2 regions of the Endozoicomonas sp. Z74 genome follow, and region 2 is predicted to be linked to the other one. Evidence: predicted binding sites of a transcription regulator. Region 2 holds the regulator's gene; the other holds the start of a gene.
What was found. Region 2 encodes FliA, which starts transcription of late flagellar genes. Its sites were predicted from a motif close to CTAAAGTTNNNNNNNNNNCNGCCGATA; they were not measured.

Region 1 (5,700 bases), on a different contig from region 2:
TTTGATTATGAGTTGCCGTTATTGAGATTCAGGTTATTGGTCAGCCATTGACTGGTATTGCTCAGGGAAGCCAGCAGGTTTTCCATGGCCAGAAACTGACTCTGGTAATAACTTCGAACCCGCTCAAGCCGCAATTCCAGGTCAGCACGGTCATCGCCTATCTCACTGAGTGCGTCATTAATGCGGCTTTCTCTATTGGCCAGGCTGCCATCGGTTCCCAGGTAATTGCCCAGAATCTGCTCCATGCCTGCCAGCAGGCCCGAGTCTCCCGCCAGAACCTCGGCCAGCTCATCAAAATTATTGGTTAATGCCTCTTCCAGCCGGGTGCTGTCCATGGACAAGGTGCCGGTCTGGGTGGTTTTCAGGCCAATGTCTCCCAGCGTTCTGAAAGGGTCTCCGGCCTCACCGAACAATGTGCTGAACGCTCTTCTCAACTGATTTTCGAGAATTCTTGACTGGGCATCGCCATTGAGGGGGCCTGCGGTTTCACCATTAAAATCAGTCAACTCATCAAAGGTGGATTTGAGCGTATTCCAGGCATCCACAAAGGCCTGAATGGATGTTTTCACCGATTCTTTATCCAGTGAAACTTCCAGGGTCTGGGGATCGCTGGAAGTTGCTTTCAATTCCAGGGTGATGCCGTCCACCAGATTCTCCAGGGTGTTATCCGGTGATGTAATGGTGATCCCGGAGGCGCCAGAACCAAAACGGACACTGGCATCCCGGGCAGGCTGAAGCTCTACCAGTGCCCCCAGGGTGGCAGAACCGCCGGAAAGACCGCTGAAATCCGCAGTAATGGCATAGTCCGCGCCACTTTCCCGGCTGGTCAGCATCAGTCTCTGGTCATTGCCGTCATTGACAATAACCGCCTGCACCCCTGCATTATCAGTGGCCCCATTAATAGCATCCCTGAGATCGGTCAGGCTGTCTGAACCGGCAGCCAGGGTGATGAAAAAGGATTCACCATTCACGGTAAACGTGGCCGTTCCTGTTCCCAACGTACTTCCTGTATTGATGGGATCAGAGACCAGCTGATGGCGGCTGGCCAGCTGATCCACATAAAAGGTGTAGCTGCCTTCAGCGGCACTGCTGGTGACTGTGGCAGACAGAACGGATTCATTACTCAAGGAGTAAGCTCTGGGGCTCAGGCCATTGACACTGTTCAGGCTGTCTACCTGCTTCTGGAAGGATTCCAGCGCCGCCTTCAGCTTTCCCACCGCCGACAGCTCAACGTTATAAGCCTGCTCACTGCGGTTCAACCGTGCTTCCGCAGGTGCTTTCTCGGCATTGACCAGAGCATCCACCATGCTATTCACATCCAGCCCGGAATAAATGCCGTTAACACTGAACATAATCAGCCCCTGATTAAACGATTGCTGGCTTGGTATCGGCCGGGGGATTCAAAACATAACCGGGAAACGATCGGGTTAATGAGGTGGCGCTTTACAGGGGGGGAGGGCTGTGTGCTGTCAAAACATATACTGGCAACCGCTCCACGGTTTTAGCATCCTGCGTCACTTTTATGCCCTATGGGTACTAACTCCCACATCCTTGTGGTCGGACGTTGCCAGCATACCGTTCATCCATGAACATAAAACGGGAGCAATGCTCCCGTTTTGGGTACTCATCCTGAAAACGCGGATCTTAACGAAGCAGCGACAGGATATTCTGGGGAATGGCGTTGGCCTGGGCCAGAACAGCGGTACCTGCCTGCTGCATCACCTGAAACTTACTCAGGTTGGCGGTTTCAGCGGCAAAGTCCGTATCCATGACACGGCTGCGGGAAGCCGTCAGGTTTTCGCGGATATTGGACAGGTTATTGATGGTTGAACTCAGACGGTTCTGGGCAGCACCCAGTTTCGCCCGTTCAGTGTCCACCAGCTGCAGGGCGGTATCCACAGTCCCCATGGCGGTGGCAGCATTGGCGTTAGTGGTAATATCACCACCCGCTGCAGCGGCAGAAATATCAGCAATAGCAATGCTGATGTTATTGGTAGCACCGTCCTTATAGTCAACGGCAATAGAGAACGTCGTTCCGCCGTTGAGCAGCACCTGATTGTTGAACTCGGTGGTGGTGGCGATCCGGGTAATTTCAGTGTTCAGGGCCTGATACTCTGCATCCAGGGCAGCCAGGTCACTGGCACCGTAGGTACCGTTAGAGGCCTGCATGGCCAGCTCACGCATTCTCAGCAGTGCGCTGGTCATTTCTTCCATGGCACCTTCTGCCGTCTGGGCCAGGGAAATCCCGTCATTGGCATTACGCACAGCAGCAGCCAGGCCACCGATCTGGGCGCTCATGCGGTTGGCGATCTGCAGGCCAGCGGCGTCATCCTTGGCACTGTTGATACGCAGGCCGGAAGACAGGCGCTGCATGGAAGTCTGCAGTCCCCCTTCAGTACGCATCAACTGGCGCTGAGCGTTCATTGAAAAAATATTGGTGTTTACTGTCATTGCCATTGTTTACTCTCCATCCATGGATTTTTAGTCATTGTTCAGCCTGGGCGTTTGTTATTAATAGGCTTGCACGAAGCTGATCCCCACTATTCGGAGGCCTTAACCCTTCTCTTAAATGAAATAAGGACTTTTTTCAGTCGTTTTTAGATTAAAAAAATGATTTTATATATCTAAACTCGTCATCATTGATGAACATACCGCGAATCGAGGAAATCACCATGACACCGGAAGTTGTGGCCGACCTTTTTCGAGATGCCCTGACCCTGATAGTCCTGATGGTCTCGGTGATCATTCTGCCCGGCATGCTGATAGGGCTGTTGATCAGCACCCTTCAGGCCGCCACCCAGATCAACGAGCAGACCCTGAGTTTCCTGCCCCGTCTGCTGGCCACGTTAGTGACCATTGGTCTGGCCGGGCACTGGCTGATCCAGCAGTTTATGGATCTGTTTATCCGCCTTTATCAAACCATCCCTGAGCTGCTGTCTTGATGGTGGGGTTTACCTTCAGTGAGCTGACCGGCTGGATAGGCCAATACCTCTGGCCCCTGTTTCGTATCGCCGCGCTGTTTATGACCATGCCCATGATCAGCAGTCAGGTGGTTGCCCCCCGTATCCGACTGCTGCTGGCCATCGCCATTACCCTGGTGATCGCCCCTCTGCTGCCTGCAGCGCCCTCAGTAGAACCGATCTCCACAACGGCGCTGTTGATCACCCTGCAGCAACTGGCCATCGGGTTTGCCATGGGGCTGGTTCTGCAAATTTACTTCGCCATTTTTACTTCCGCCGGACAGTTTATCTCCATGCAGATGGGGCTCGGTATGTCAGTGATGGTGGATCCCATTAACGGGGTTCAGATTCCGGTGATCAGCCAGGTGTTTCAATTATTAAGCTTCCTGATGTTTCTGGCAGTAGATGGGCACCTTGTGGTGATCTCGGTGCTTACAGACAGTTTCACAACACTGCCCATTGCCCCCTTCAGTCTCTCGCAGCTTGATATCGGGCAACTGCCCGGACTGGGCAGCTGGCTTTTTGCCAGTGCCCTGTTGATGGTCATTCCCGCCATTATCTCCCTGTTGATCGTCAGTTTTACCTTTGGCGTCATGAACCGCTCAGCGCCCCAGTTCAATATTTTCAGCCTGGGCTTTCCCCTGACCATGCTGGGGGGCCTGGTGATTCTGATGCTGATCAGCACCCGCTTTTCCGGCATTTTTGTGGAAATGACCCAGTCCGGCCTGGATCACCTCAGAACCCTGGTGCTTTAAGGAGAGCTGACCGTGGCGGAAGAACAACAGCACCAGGAAGAACGTACCGAAGAGGCATCGGAACGGAAAATCCAGAAAAGCCGGGAAGAAGGGCAGGTCCCCCGCTCCCGGGAGCTGGTCACCACTGCGTTAATCGGCGGCACTTTGCTGGCCTTCTGGCTCAGTGGCCCCATGGCCGGCGGCCAGCTGCAAGCCATTATGAAAAGCAGCTTTCAATTTGATAAAGAGGTATTGCGCCAGGAGGGCTGGCTGCAGACACACCTGATCAACAGTTTCGGAGCAGGATTCTCCGGGCTGCTGCCTTTTTTCCTGCTGATCACTCTGGTCACGTTAATGGCTTCCATCGCCCTGGGTGGCTGGCTGTTTTCCAATAAGCTGCTGAAAGTAAAAAGCGAACGCATCAGCCCCATCAAGGGCATTCAGCGGATGTTCTCCATTCGATCATTGATGGAGGTCGTCAAATCCATTGCCAAGCTGGGCCTGCTGGCTTTTTCCCTGTGGCTTACCGCCCAGTGGTTTTTCCAGGATTTGATGATTCTCAACCGGCTCCCGATCACTGCCTCTATTTATATGGGGCTGAACTACCTGATCAAGGCCGTTGCCGTAATGACTCTGGCCCTGGTGATCATCTGCCTGGTGGATGTGCCTTTCCAGAAATGGAGCCACTTCCGCAAACTGCGCATGACACACAAGGAAATGCGTGATGAAATAAAAGAATCCGAGGGCCAACCGGAAGTCCGCTCCCGGCTGCGGGAAAAACAACAGGAGATTGCCGGGCGCCGTATGATGCAGGCGGTGCCGAAAGCGGACATCATTATCACCAACCCCACTCATTTTGCCGTTGCCATCCGTTATGACCTGAGTCGGGCCAGGGCCCCTTATCTGGTGGCCAAGGGGGTAGACCAGACCGCCCTGAGAATCTGCGCCATTGCCCGGGAATACAACCGTCCGGTGGTGCAGTCACCGGTTCTGGCCAGAGTCGTTTATCACACCACCGGCCTGAACCAGGAAATTGCCGACGAGCTCTATATGGCAGTGGCTCAGGTACTGGCCTATGTGAAGCATCTAGAAGAGTTTCAGGCGGGTCGGCGGGCCATACGACCGGACTGGCCAGATGTGGAAGTTCCGGCGGACTTCCAGGCCCGGTGGGACAAAAAAGCTTTATAAAGCACGGTAGGGAAAACAGACAATGATCAGGGAAGCTCAACGTCTGCTTGGCAGTCTGACACAACAGACCTCACTCCGAACCAGCGGCTTTCGCCTGGGCATTCCCATTCTGGTGCTGATGACCCTGGCGATGGTCACGCTGCCCATGCCGCCTTTTATGCTGGATGTGTTTTTCACCTTCAACATCGCCCTTTCGCTGCTGATTCTGCTGGTCAGCGTCTACTCCCTCAAGCCTCTGGATTTTGCGGTATTCCCCACCATTTTGCTGGTGTCCACCCTGCTCCGGCTGGCGCTCAACGTCGCCTCCACCCGTGTTGTTCTGCTTAACGGGCATACAGGCAGTGATGCAGCCGGAAGAGTCATACAGTCTTTTGGTGAGGTGGTGATCGGTAACAACTATGTAGTGGGCCTTGTGGTGTTTTTTATTCTGGTAATCATCAACTTTGTGGTGGTTACCAAGGGCGCCGGACGAATCTCCGAAGTCACCGCCCGCTTCACTCTGGATGCCCTGCCCGGCAAACAGATGGCCATCGACGCCGACCTGAATGCCGGCATCATCGACCAGAAGCAGGCCCATGAACGCCGGGACAGTGTTCGCCGGGAAGCGGACTTCTACGGCTCCATGGACGGTGCCAGCAAGTTTGTCCGGGGGGATGCCGTTGCGGGCCTGCTGATCCTCGCCATCAATATTATTGGTGGCATGCTGATTGGCACTCTGGGACAGGGACTTTCTGCATCAGAAGCCTTTGCCGTCTATTCACTGCTGACCATTGGTGATGGCCTGGTGGCCCAGATTCCATCACTGCTGCTCTCCACAT
Region 2 (5,700 bases):
GGGACTCGTTTCCCGGTTTCAGATAAAAGGCTGCGCAAGCTCTGGGGTGAAGTGGAGGATGTGTAGAGCCTGACCGAGAATAGGCTGCCCTGCTGCGAAGGCAGCTAATTGATCTAAAAATGTGGTTTCGCTTGTTAAATAGCGTGCTATTCGCCTCGCAAAACCGCATTTTTATCTTCAATTTTCCGCCTTTCTCGCGACGGGCGCTATTCTCGGTCAGGCTCCTGGGAGCCTGTTGCACTGATTGTATTAACCCAGAAGCAGGTTGCCTGGGAGCATCGAAAAGAAGGGGCATCATTATTCATTTCTGGCAGGGAGGCCGGGTCATGACACATCTTTTCCTATTGAGCAGGCCGTTGGCTGTTTTTCTTTGCAGGGCGTCAGTGGTTGTTGTGCTGGCAACTGCTGTTACTTCAGGGTCCGCAGAGGCCTTCGAGTGGGAGGGCTATGTCCAGGATGGCCGACCCTATGCCTACCCGGACCATTATGACAATCAAGACGAAGACGAGAATGAATCGACTGAAGATGAAGATGAGACAGATAGCGGTAGTGACGATGATGAAGGTGAGCGATGGGGGAATGATGGAGAAGAAAACGCACCTTTTTTTTCTGATGACTGACAGTCGTCAGTCATGATTATTTTGTTTTTTTCTTCTTCGTTTTGAGTGAATCAGAGTTGGAATGGGAGCTGAAATCTCTTGTCTGTCAGTAAACTATTCAGGTCTAAATAGCACCCTGTTATGTTTATTCGAAATAAAAATCAAACAAAAATTTGACGTTATGGCTTTTTAGATCTTAACTGAATTAAAGAGAGGTAATTTAATTACAAATATTTGTATCTTTGCTGTATTGATTGATTGGATGACAAGGATCGTCGTCTTATGGAAACAGCTGAACAGGTACTCATTATTGAGGACGCTCAACAGCGTCGACACGACCTCAGTACCATTCTCCAGTTCATGGGGTATCGTACTGTTGCCATTGGTGCAGCCTACTGGGAAGATGCTGTCAGCTCCCAGGTTCCCGAGGAGTTCTGCGCTCTCTTTCTTGGTGATTTTCTTCAGGCGGAAAGCTCCCTTCAGGGGATGTTGTCCCGGATTCAAAGCTGGTGCGGTGGTGTGCCAGTGGTTCGAATTTCCGAGCAGTTGCCTGATAACCTGCCCACATCCCTGAGCCGGCAGATCATTGCCCGGGTTGACTGGCCCTGTAGTAAGCCGCAACTGCTGTCCAGCCTGCATTATGGTCAGGTGTATCGGGAGCAATGGAAGCAGGCTCACCAGACCGGCTACCACCAGCAGGTGCAGCTGTTTCGTGGGCTGGTGGGTAAGAGCGAGCGAATTCGCAAGGTGCGCTCGTCCATGGCCCAGGTGGCGGACCGGGATGTCAATGTTCTGATTACCGGTGAGTCGGGTACTGGAAAAGAGGTAGTAGCCAGAAACCTGCATGAACACTCTCACCGGCGGGATGCGCCTTTTGTCCCTGTTAACTGTGGGGCCATTCCAACCGATCTTCTGGAAAGTGAGTTGTTTGGCCACGAGAAAGGCTCGTTTACCGGTGCGGTGGCCACCCGCAAAGGCCGGTTTGAACTGGCGGAAGGGGGTACCCTGTTTCTGGATGAAATCGGTGATATGCCACTGCACATGCAGGTTAAATTGTTGAGAGTTCTGCAGGAGAGAACCTTCGAAAGGGTGGGTGGTTCTGAGCCGATTGCAGTGAATGTCCGTATTATTGCAGCGACCCACAAGAACCTTGAGTCCATGATTGCGGAAGGCAGTTTTCGGGAAGATCTCTACTACCGGCTGAATGTTTTTCCTATCGAAATGCCCTCGCTCAAGGAGCGTCCGGAAGATATTCCCCTGATGATCAATGAATTGACGCACAGTATGGAAAAGCAGGGCCGTGGTTCAATTCGTCTGAGTTCTGCGGCTATCCTTTCGCTCTGCCGTCATGACTGGCCTGGCAATGTCCGGGAGATGGCCAACCTGCTTGAACGACTGGCCATTATGTTTCCTTATGGTGTCATTGGGGTGCAGGATCTGCCACAGAATTTCTGTCATATGGATATGATCGGTGAGGAAGACGATGGCGTCGCCGATCTTTTTCCAGACAGTATTCAGCCAGCAGGCAGTACTCATGCAGATGATCTGGCGGTGCTGCCTGTGGGAGGGTTGAACCTGAAAGATTACCTTACCCGCCTGGAGAAAAGCCTGATTCAGCAGGCGCTGAGTGACTGTAACAGTGTTGTCGCCAGAGCCGCGGATAAACTTCAGATTCGGCGCACGACGCTGGTTGAAAAGATGAGAAAGTATGGCTTGCAGCGCTATGAGGATTCTGTAAAAAGCGGTTAACCTCTGAGCTGGACCACTTTTCCGGGCTATCAGATGCCTATAGTGATAAAAAAACAGGCTATGAATATTTCATAGCCTGTTTTTTTATCACTTCAGAAATGGTTTCTTTTCCGTAAGAAGGTGAGTGGTTCTTCATAAGGCTTTTTTATTTCTATTGTTTCTCTTTTTCTGGTTGATTGGATAGTTGGCTAACAACCTCTGTTTGATGTTTTTGTTGTTGAAACTTTGCTTATTTATTTTTAAGCAGGCGTTTTCCAGTCGGCAAAGATGGTTTTTTCTTTATCAAAAGTTGAAATAATTAATTTTGAATCCATTTTGATGTCGGGATAACGTCACAGTATTGTGACGCTGTCAAATAATTAGCTTTTGGATTGTTCAAAAAAGTGTTCAAGAAAAAACGGGCGCAACCGAAAATAAATTTATGTCAAAAAAACAGCGTGTCAAAAATAACTTCGAAATAATAAAATTCATTTAAAACATGCGGTTATCAGTTTTCAGGGCTGCTGTGTCAAACAGCTGTCATGTCAATAGCCTGTCAAAACCGTGTTTTTTGAATGAAAACAAAGTTGGCACGTTCATTGATGTATATTCCTTGTCGTTTTTCGACGTGACATTAAAAGCAATGGAACCTTCAACGTGAACGCTATGGATGCAAACACTAAACGAGTGATCGCAGTTGCCGGTTGTAAGGGTGGTGTGGGAAAGACTGTTGTAGCCGTTAATCTTGCACTGGCGCTGGCCAAGCTGGGTCAGCGGGTCATGTTGATGGATGGAAACCTGGCGGTACCCGATGTTGGCATTACTCTCGGGCTGGAAAAGCCCCTTGATATAGGAGATGTGTCGTCAGGTTTGCAGTATGTGGACAAGGGGTCACAAGAGCATTCTGACGATAACAGTCAGGATGGTGTGGTTCTTGAGGGGCCATCCGGCATCAAGGTGTATGCCCCGGCCAGTCAGGATCAATGGAGAGAGTGTATCCAGATCAATGATGCGGTTCAGTTGATTGCCAAAATGGATGCCCTGGCTCCGAGTCTGGACACCTTGATTGTGGATACTGCCCCGGGCCTTGCCCCAGATAATGTCACGTTGATTCAGGCTGCTACGGAAGTGTTGATTATCGTCAACCAGGAAGTGGTTTCTCTGATGGATACGGTTAAGCAGATACGTCTTCTGTATCGTGTATTCAATGTCCATCAGTTTTATATAGTGGTTAATGCCGCCAGCAGCCGACGTTGTGGTTCAAAGCAGTTTGAAAAACTGCAGAATCACCTGAACGACGAAAAACAGATAGTCCTCAGCTATCTGGGTTCTATTCCATTTGATAAAGCCGTTAATGAAGCCCTTGCCATGCAGTCTGCATTGTTGACTGTGAATCCAGAGTGCAGGGCATCCAGGGCTTTCCATCGTCTGGGGCATCAGATAGCCAGTATTCCGGTGCCGGAGCCTAGAGGACGCATTGAATTCTTTTTGCCAACAAGAATCAGGGAGAGGGTTAAGTCATGACCGCAGCCGCACAGGAAGTGCAAGAAAAAGCGCCACAGGAACAGAAGGCGCAGAAGAAATCACCTGCCAGAGAAGAGCTGGTGGTTACGCATCGCTCACTGGTCAAGAGGATTGCCAACCATCTGGCAGCCAGAATGCCGGCCAGTGTTCAGATTGATGATCTGGTGCAGTCCGGAATGATCGGTTTGCTCGAAGCGGCATCAAAATACGATGCCTCCAAAGGGGCCAGCTTCGAAACATTTGCCGGGATTCGTATTCGTGGTGCGATGCTGGATGAAATCCGGAAAGGTGACTGGGGCCCCCGTTCTGTGTATCGCAACAGTCGTCGTATAACCGAGGCGGTACAGGTGGTAGAGGCAAAGCTCGGGCGGGATGCACGGGACTCCGAAGTGGCAAAGGAGCTGAATGTAAAGATTGATGAGTATTACACCATACTCAGCGATCTTCGTGGTTGCCGGTTGTTCAGCTATGAAGAGCTGTTTGACAGTGAAGAATCAAGAATGCAGGCGCGTTCTGGAGATCAGGGGCCATCCGCCGATATCCAGGAAGAGAAGTTCAAGACTGCGCTGATAGAGGCAATCGATAAGCTTCCTGAAAGAGAGAAGCTGGTATTGATGCTGTATTACGATGAAGAAATGAATCTGAAGGAAATTGGCAAGGTTCTAGGGGTCAGTGAGTCCCGGGTCAGCCAGATTCATTCCCAGGCGGCTCTGAGACTGAGGTCAAGGTTGCAACACTGGCTGAGCTAAGATTTTCAGCCAGCGCCTCTTTTTTCATAACGATTTAGTCTAAACCTGATTCAGGAATAAGCTTCTCCATTATATCCGTGGGGCGTTTTTGGGTGTTGTTACGGGAATAAGTGCCTGTTATATGCTGCATTGCTTTGAATGGAGTTTTTTTTGCTCCGTATTGTTCCAAGTAGGCAGGTCCTGGCTCCATATACTTCTTTATACAGATGTTTAATAACGGACCTGTTTAATATGAAATGGATTTCTTACATGGCGGCAATGGTTGTTGCCGTTTTTCCTCCCTTGTTATTTGCCCAGGATGAAGCCCCAACTCAAATAAATGGTGTGGTCACCATTAATACTTATCAGGCCAAGAGGCTCCATGATATCGGCGCTCTGTTCATTGATGTAAGGTCCCATCGGCAGTGGCAATACGGCCATGTGGATGGTTCACATAATCTGGATCTTCGAGGCGGTTTCAGACAGCTGTTCTCCCCAGGTGTTCTGGATAAGGAAACTCCAATCGTTATCTATGGCAACAGTACCTACCATATGCGCGGAGCTATAGGCAGCTATCTGGCAGCCCTCTGGGGCTACCAGAGAGTATTTTTCCTCCGTGATGGCTACTACTCATGGTTGGCTCTGGATTTCCCCGTAACACTGAAGTCGGATAAGGCAAATTCAGCTTCTGCACCGATTTCAGCCAACTGATCCCGGGCTTCCCTGTCTTGAGTAGTGCCGACTATTTTATAACCACCCGTTTGTGGGCTATTCCAGTGTGGCATTCGATGCAGCTTTTGCCCTCCTCTGCCATGGCCTGGTGGTTGAGGCGGGCACGCTGAGTTTGTTTTGCCAGATCAAAATTATCGCCGGTATGGCAATGCCGACAGGCTTCTGAGTCATCCGCCATCATATGATCCCAGACTTTCTGTGCCAGTCGGGGTCTGTGGCTTTCAAAGTTTTCTTTGGTGATCCTTCCGGTCAGCATATAGTAGATATCCGCAGTAGCCGCTATTTTAACCTTCATTTTGTCAATGAATTTATGGGGAACATGGCATTGCGCGCAGGTTGCCTTTATATCGTTCTCATTAATGTAATGGGATGAGGCTTTGTATTCCTGA

Region 1: fliD (flagellar filament capping protein FliD) is a predicted target of FliA. The motif match lies at 1,386-1,412, and genes of this name have one in related genera.

What each region holds. Positions count from the first base shown of each region.
Region 1 is NZ_JBLYZI010000017.1:34,337-40,036, reverse strand. It holds gene fliD (flagellar filament capping protein FliD) at 6-1,352, opposite strand; gene ACNRUY_RS07225 (flagellin N-terminal helical domain-containing protein) at 1,645-2,457, opposite strand; gene ACNRUY_RS07220 (flagellar biosynthetic protein FliQ) at 2,673-2,942, shown strand; gene fliR (flagellar biosynthetic protein FliR) at 2,942-3,715, shown strand; gene flhB (flagellar biosynthesis protein FlhB) at 3,728-4,882, shown strand; gene flhA (flagellar biosynthesis protein FlhA) at 4,905-5,700, shown strand, end outside.
Region 2 is NZ_JBLYZI010000009.1:27,052-32,751, reverse strand. It holds gene hrpA (ATP-dependent RNA helicase HrpA) at 1-66, shown strand, start outside; gene ACNRUY_RS04280 (hypothetical protein) at 327-620, shown strand; gene ACNRUY_RS04275 (sigma-54 dependent transcriptional regulator) at 882-2,348, shown strand; gene ACNRUY_RS04270 (MinD/ParA family ATP-binding protein) at 2,994-3,851, shown strand; gene ACNRUY_RS04265 (RNA polymerase sigma factor FliA) at 3,848-4,600, shown strand; gene ACNRUY_RS04260 (rhodanese-like domain-containing protein) at 4,850-5,290, shown strand; gene ACNRUY_RS04255 (NapC/NirT family cytochrome c) at 5,322-5,700, opposite strand, start outside.